DNA from 2 places in the Streptomyces sp. P5F9 genome. Region 1 is predicted to be linked to the other one. Evidence: riboswitches for the same ligand, from Rfam matches in the RefSeq annotation. Region 1 holds a riboswitch; the other holds the start of a gene.
What was found. Region 1 has a riboswitch for cobalamin ahead of AC31A1_RS05310 (ribonucleoside-diphosphate reductase subunit alpha). Riboswitches for the same ligand answer to the same signal wherever they lie in the genome.

Region 2: it holds a riboswitch for cobalamin, as region 1 does, so the genes downstream of both, nicT (Nickel transporter NicT) here and AC31A1_RS05310 (ribonucleoside-diphosphate reductase subunit alpha) in region 1, are expected to answer to the same signal.

Annotation. Positions count from the first base shown of each region.
Region 1 is NZ_JBXVPZ010000016.1:40,498-44,218, forward strand. Features, by position in the region: gene AC31A1_RS05300 (beta/alpha barrel domain-containing protein) at 1-651, opposite strand, end outside; gene AC31A1_RS05305 (GNAT family N-acetyltransferase) at 1,137-1,643, shown strand; cobalamin riboswitch at 1,696-1,819, shown strand; gene AC31A1_RS05310 (ribonucleoside-diphosphate reductase subunit alpha) at 1,945-3,721, shown strand, end outside.
Region 2 is NZ_JBXVPZ010000287.1:8,707-12,427, reverse strand. Features, by position in the region: gene AC31A1_RS34155 (DUF5134 domain-containing protein) at 1-590, opposite strand, end outside; gene AC31A1_RS34150 (ArsR/SmtB family transcription factor) at 920-1,285, opposite strand; cobalamin riboswitch at 1,366-1,593, shown strand; gene nicT (Nickel transporter NicT) at 1,630-2,757, shown strand; gene AC31A1_RS34140 (hypothetical protein) at 3,302-3,721, shown strand, end outside.

The DNA.
Region 1 (3,721 bases):
GTCGTGGGCGTGCAGGTAGAAGTTGGTGCCGGGGTTGTCGCGCACCAGGTTCGCCGCGAGCACGGCGGTGGCGTGCGGCAGCAGTGTGCCGATCGAGTCGTTGATCCGGATGAGTTCGATACCGAGCTGCTTGGCGCGGCCGATCTGTTCGTTGATGAACTCGTAGCGCTCGTCGTCGATCTCGGCCGAGAAGGCGTTGAGGATGCTGGCCCGGAAGGAGCCGACCCCGATCCCGACGAGTTTCTCGTGGGCGCGCTCCAGGAGCTTGTTCTCCTGCTGGTACTCGATCATGCCGAGGCTGACCTGGATCCGCGCCAGATAGTCGCGGGGTACGACCTTGAGCGCCTCGGAGAGCGGTTCCCAGGTCTTGAGCGTCAGGTTGAACACGAACTGCGTGTCCGCGGGTATGCGGTGCAGGAGGAGCTGCGAGTCGAGCACGCGCCGCAGGAAGGCCGGCTCGGTCAGCCCGGAGCCCATGTCGATGTCCCTGATTCCCGCGTTCGCCAGCCCCTCGATGAGCGCCAGCTTGCGGTCGTCGTCGGCTCCGAAAAGAGCCCTTTCTCCTCCTTCTCGAATAGTTTCGTCGGAGAGCCCTAACAGGTTGAAGTCGGAATACCTGGGCTCGTGATCCTCAGGAAACTTGAGTGCCATTTCTTGCTCTCTTCCAGTCCGAGTCGGACACCATCGGGATGGAGCAGCAGACGGCCCGCCGAAAAGGGTGCGATCACCTGTTCCCGCAATCATTCCGCACTCGTTTCCAGCCGTGCGAAAGATGCTACGTATGCCCCGCCGAACACATCAACCCCCCTTCTCGCCCGACTCGGAATGGAAACATCCGATTGAACGACAAGCGGTTACCTGGCAGTGGCATGTTTAAGCCAAAGGCACTTCCGTCGGCCATCTACCACCACGCACAGTGACGCCACCCGTGACACCTCACACAAGGGCTTCACCAGCCTTTAACAAACGACCATCCGTCGCTTCTCAAATAGTGGACACGCTGTCCGCAACCGTCAGAAAAGCCCGCCCCGAAGAATTCGACTCCGCCGCGTGGGCGCGACCGGCCGCGAGGAACCCGCAGCGGACCACCGAAAGGCACGAGCTTCGGCGGTCCGCCGTAGTACACACTCGCCTCCATGGACATCCTCATCCGGCGAGCAGAGCCCACCGAATACGAACCCCTCGGCACCCTGACCGCCCGCGCCTACCTCGACGACGGCCTCCTCGACTACGGCGAGGGTGACGAGTACCTGCCCGTGCTGAAGGACGTCGCGCGACGGGCCGCCGACGCCGAGGTGCTGGTCGCCGTCGAGGGCGACCGCCTCCTCGGCGGCGTCACCTTTGTTTCGGGGCCCGGCCCCGTCGCCGACATAGCGCGCCCCGGCGAGGCCGAGATCCGCGCGCTCGCCATCGACCGCGCCGCCCGCGGCCGGGGCGCCGGCGAAGCCCTCGTCCGCGCCTGCGTCGACCGCGCCCGGGCCACCGCAGGCTGCACAGCGCTCGTCCTGTCGACCCAACGCTCCATGCACGCGGCCCACCGCATCTACGAACGCCTCGGTTTCGTCCGCACCCCCGACCGCGACTGGAACCCCGTGCCACACCTGGACGATCTCACTCTGCTCACCTATCAACTGACGCTCTGAAACCGCCGCGACACAACATCTGGGGTTGCCACGACAGCCCGGCACAAGATGTATGCTCATGCTCGCTGTCGCCGCAGGGGAATCCGGTGCGAATCCGGAACTGTCCCGCAACGGTGTACTTACGTGCATATGCACGCATGGTCAGTCCGAGGACCTGCCGACGGCGCGCGTCCGGCCACCCGGCCAGGGCGCATGACGTCCGGGCCTCGTGGAGTGGGCCGGTGGACGCGACGCCCCGTGCGCTCGTGTACTGCCGCCTGCCCTCGGCGAGGCCCCGTGCCGAGCGAGGGAGAGCCCCACCGTGACCATCGCGCCAGCAGAGCCGGCATCAGCGACCCAGGCGAACGAGGCGACCGCAGCGACCACGACCGGACCCGGAACCGACGTTCCCGGAACGGCCGTTCAGGACGCCGACGGCCCCGGTACCGCGATCCTGCGGACCCTGACCGAGCTGACCGCCGACCTCCCCGACGCCGACCCCGGCCGGGTCGCCGCCGCCACGTTGCGCGGCCGGTCCGCGCACGCGGACGTGGCGGAACTGCGCGAGCTGGCGACGGAGGCGGCCGCAGGCCTCATCTCCGAGGACCCGGTCTACTCCCGGCTGGCCGCCCGGCTGCTGACGATCAGCATCGCCGCCGAGGCCGCCTCCCAGGGCGTCACCACGTTCACCGAGTCCGTCGCCGTGGGCCACCGCGAGGGCCTCATCGCGGACCGCACCGCCGAGTTCGCGACGCTGCACGCGGCCCGCCTGGACGCGCTGATCGACACGGAGGCCGACGACCGCTTCGGCTACTTCGGCCTGCGCACCCTCTACAGCCGTTACCTCCTCCGCCACCCGATCACCCGCAAGGTCATCGAGACCCCCCAGCACTTCATGCTCCGGGTCGGGGCCGGCCTCGCCGAGGACGACAGCACCCGCGCCTTGGACGAAGTAGCCGCGCTCTACCGCCTGATGAGCCGCCTGGACTACCTCCCGTCCTCCCCCACGCTCTTCAACTCCGGCACCCGGCACCCCCAGATGTCGTCCTGCTACCTCCTCGACTCCCCGCTGGACGAGCTGGACTCCATCTACGACCGCTACCACCAGGTCGCCCGCCTCTCGAAGCACGCCGGCGGCATCGGACTGTCGTACTCCCGCATCCGCAGCCGCGGTTCGCTGATCCGGGGGACGAACGGGCACTCCAACGGCATCGTCCCGTTCCTGAAGACGCTGGACGCCTCGGTCGCCGCGGTGAACCAGGGCGGCCGGCGCAAGGGCGCGGCCGCGGTGTACCTGGAGACCTGGCACTCCGACATCGAGGAGTTCCTGGAGCTGCGGGACAACACGGGTGAGGACGCCCGCCGTACGCACAACCTGAACCTGGCGCACTGGATCCCGGACGAGTTCATGCGCCGGGTGAACGAGAACGGCGACTGGTCGCTGTTCTCCCCCGCCGACGTGCCCGAGCTGGTCGACCTGTGGGGCGACGAGTTCGACGCCGCGTACCGCAAGGCCGAGGCGCGGGGTCTCGCCAAGAAGACCATCCCGGCCCGTGACCTCTACGGCCGGATGATGCGCACCCTCGCGCAGACCGGCAACGGCTGGATGACCTTCAAGGACGCGGCCAACCGCACCGCCAACCAGACGGCCGAGCCGGGCCACACGGTCCACTCCTCCAATCTCTGCACGGAGATCCTGGAGGTCACGGACGACGGCGAGACGGCGGTCTGCAACCTGGGTTCGGTGAACCTGGGCGCATTCGTGGACCAAGCGAACGGTGACATCGCCTGGGAGCGCCTGGACGAGACCGTCCGCACCGCCGTCACCTTCCTCGACCGCGTCGTGGACATCAACTTCTACCCGACCGAGCAGGCGGGCCGTTCCAACGCCCGCTGGCGCCCCGTCGGCCTGGGCGCGATGGGCCTCCAGGACGTCTTCTTCAAACTCCGCGTCCCCTTCGACTCCCCCCAGGCGCAGGCCCTTTCGACCCGGATCGCCGAGCGCATCATGCTCGCCGCGTACGAGGCCTCCGCCGACCTCGCCGAGCGCAACGGCCCGCTCCCGGCCTGGGAGAAGACCCGTACGGCCCGTGGTGTCC
Region 2 (3,721 bases), on a different contig from region 1:
TCCAACGCGGCCCCGCCCTCCCACTGTTCACGTTCTGCGGCTGCGCCTCTTTCCCTGGTCCGGTCGAGAGCACGGGTCAGCCAGGACAGGCCAAGGCCCCCGAGAACCACCGCGAGCAGCACCGCCGTAACTCGCGGCCCTGTCCCGGTCAGACTCATGGCGGCCAGACCGGAACCGCCCGACATGTCCATTCCCGCCATGTCATGCGCACCGGCCGCGTCGGTGTGGCCGGACATGGCGCCGGAGGACGCCATCGCCGCCACCATCCAGGCCATGGCACCCATCATCAACCCGTGCGGCAGGGCGGCGAGTACCGCGCGGCTCCAGGTACGGTCACCGGTCCGGAAGGGAGCCGCCGCCAGGAACCACAACCCGCCCCCCGAGAACAGCGCCACCTGTGGAAACGCCGATATGTCCATGCCCCACGGCCAGGCCATCGCGATCATCAGCACCCCCATCGCCGCATGCCACGCGTGATCCGCCCGCTCGGCCAAGCCCGTGGCAGGCAGAACCATTCGCCACACCGCGTACAGGACTGGCACCGCAAACATCAGGCTCAGAATCCAGCGCAGTCCGCTCGCGGCGATCACGAAACCCCCAACTCCGGGAGGCCGTAAGGCATCCCTGATCCGAATCCGATTCACGACGGGTCGCATCAGCAGGGGAGGGGCCAAGAGCGCGGTCGCCGACCTGCCGGATGGACGCAACAGGAGTCGGGGCGGCGCGGGAGTGAGTTCCCAAGGTGCCGTGTGAGTGCGGTCACTTGGGCGTCGGGCCGCGAGCGCATCACGAAGCGGACCACGGCCGACCGCATGTACGAGCTACATGTACGAGCTATGCGACGGCTTGATGAACGGGCGGGAGGTGTGGGCCAGTTGAGGGCGCCGGCCCGACTGCGGCGCGGGCTGCCGGCGACGCCTCAGATCATGGGTTCCGGCGGAAGCGAGGAGTCGAGCAGCGCCGCCATGCCGGGATCGGTCAGCCGGTAGCGGACGACGCGGCCGTCCTTGTCGGCGGTGACGGTGCCCGAGGCCCGGAGCAGGCGCAGGATCTGCGAGACGGACGTGTCGCTGATGCCGGTGGCCAGCGCCAGATCCGATACGGCGATGGGCCCGGCCCGGTGCACGGCCAGCAGCACGGACAGCCTGTTCGGCTCGCCCAGCAGGGAGAAACGGGCGGCCCACTCGTTGACGCGGGCCGCGTCGCCGATGCCCTCGATGGCCTCGCAGACGGTGTGCTCATCGATCGCACGGCGATGCGCGCGACCCTCCGGAACCAGATGCATGCACCCATCCTCACTCCTGCCCCCATGTGAGGTGCAACACCTGCGCAATTGCGCAGACTTGTGGATGACCGGGGGCGCACCTAGCCTGATCCGGCCGTGGTGTTCGGGAAGACCGGTGCACCGTGTCCGATCAGGGTCGGGTACGGGAGTCCGGAGCGGCCCTCGCCACTGTGATCGGGAAGTCTCCGCACCATCCCCGCTCCCACCTGGGACCGGGCGGCCACGGGGCGCATATCGCGTCCGGGAAGGCCGGGCGGCGAGACGTTCGACCCGTCAGCCAGGAGACCGGCCACGGCACCGTACGACGACCCCGTCCACGAGGTGCTGGAGAGGCTGCCCCGAACATGTCCCTGCCCGAAAACCCCGCCCCGCCGTCCTCCGCCACCGGGACACCGGCCGCGCGGCCACTGCGCTGGGAGCGCCGGGACTGGCTGCGCACCGGCGCGCTGCTCGCCGTCATCGCGGCCCTGCACGTCGTGGCCTTCATGATCCTGATCGCCATGGTCGCCCCGAACCACTACACCGTCGGCCATCAGGTCTTCGGCGTGGGACTCGGCATCACCGCCTACACCCTCGGCATGCGGCACGCCTTCGACGCCGACCACATCGCGGCGATCGACAACACCACCCGCAAGCTCATGGCGGACGGCAAGCGTCCGGTGTCGGTCGGTTTCTGGTTCGCGCTGGGCCACTCGTCGATCGTGGTCGTCCTGGCCGCGCTGATCGCGGCCGGTGCCAAGGTGACCGGCGCCCTGCTCAACGAGGACTCCGACGCCCATGCGACGCTCGGCCTGATCAGCACCACTGTCTCCGGCAGCTTCCTCTACCTGATCGCGGCCCTCAACCTGGTCGCCCTCACCGGGATCTACCGGGTCTTCAAGGCCATGCGCGCCGGCCAGTTCGACGAGCACGAGCTGGAGAAGCACCTCGCCAACCGGGGCTTCATGAACCGCGTCCTGGGCCGTCTGACGAGGTCCATCACCCGGCCCGGCCAGATGTACCCCGTCGGCGTCCTGTTCGGTCTGGGCTTCGACACCGCCACCGAGGTCGCCCTGATGGTCATGGCCGGCTCCGGTGCCGCCGCCGGCCTGCCCTGGTACGCGATCCTGTGCCTGCCCCTGCTGTTCGCGGCGGGCATGAGCCTGTTCGACACCCTCGACGGCTGCTTCATGAACTTCGCCTACCACTGGGCGTTCTCCAACCCGGTCCGCAAGGTCTACTACAACCTCACCATCACCGGCCTGTCCATCGCCGTCGCCTTCATCATCGGCACCATCGAACTCGTCAGCGTCCTGCACGACAACCTCGGCCTCCAGGACGGCATCACCGGCTGGATCTCCGGCATCGACCTCGACAACGTCGGCTACATCATCGTCGGCCTCTTCGTCGTCGTATGGGCCTGCGCCATCGCCTACTGGCGCCTGGCCGACGTCGAACACCGCTGGAACGCGAAGACCGCCAACGCGGACTGACGCCTCGGTCGCGGGGCCGTCGCAGGCCCCGCATCCGACTGGTAAGGAGGACACAGGGTTGACCAGGCAGTACGTGGACGGTGATGCGCATGGGCGGGCAAGGGGAGAGATCCTCGGGCCGCACGGCCGCACCGGCGGACGTGAGCGCGTCCCCAGCGGTACGAAGCTTGCGCGCGGCGGTGTTCGCCGCGTACTGGGAGTGATTCGGGTTGCCCTACCGGTGGAGACCTGCTGGCAGGGCAGTTCCGTGGCCTTCGGCCTGTGCCGTACGACGGGACTGGGGAGGGGTTTCGAAGTCGCCAACCGCCTTGGCACGGACGACGGTTGTCCCGAGCGGGGTGTCCACCACCAGGCAGAGGAGAAAGGGGTATCGCTCCGACGGCGCCGGCATCGAGGCCCTCTCCAACAGGAGTCGGACGGAATTCCCTTTGAGTTCCGGCCTGTTGTCGTGGCCTGGGTCACATGCTGTGGATTGAGTGTGGTGGGCTATGGGTTTGCTCACCCGCACATGACAGTGGGTGCCCTGGTGCCAGGATGAGGCGCCATGAGGCCAGGGTGGTGTTCTCGCGCGATGCGGGCCGCGGTGTTCGCGGCCGTCTGTGTGGTGCTCGCTTCCCTGGGTCACGTCATGATGTCCGGGGACTACGTGCCCGCGTGGGCACTGGCCACCGGACTGGTCGTCACCGGCGTCCCGGGCTGGTGCCTGGCGGATCGTGAACGTGGGCTCCCGCTCATCGTGACGGTCGTGGTCGCCGCCCAGACGGTGCTGCATTCGGCGTTCTTGCTCGCCCAGCCGGCGTCCGGTGATCCGGTCTCCCCGAACACCACCATGAACATGGCCTCGATGCAGACGGGCTCCATGCACATGGCCAACTCGTCGGCCGGTGGTACGTCGTCGACCGGCATGCTCGTCGCCCACCTGCTGGCCGCGCTGCTGTGCGGGCTCTGGCTGGCCCACGGCGAG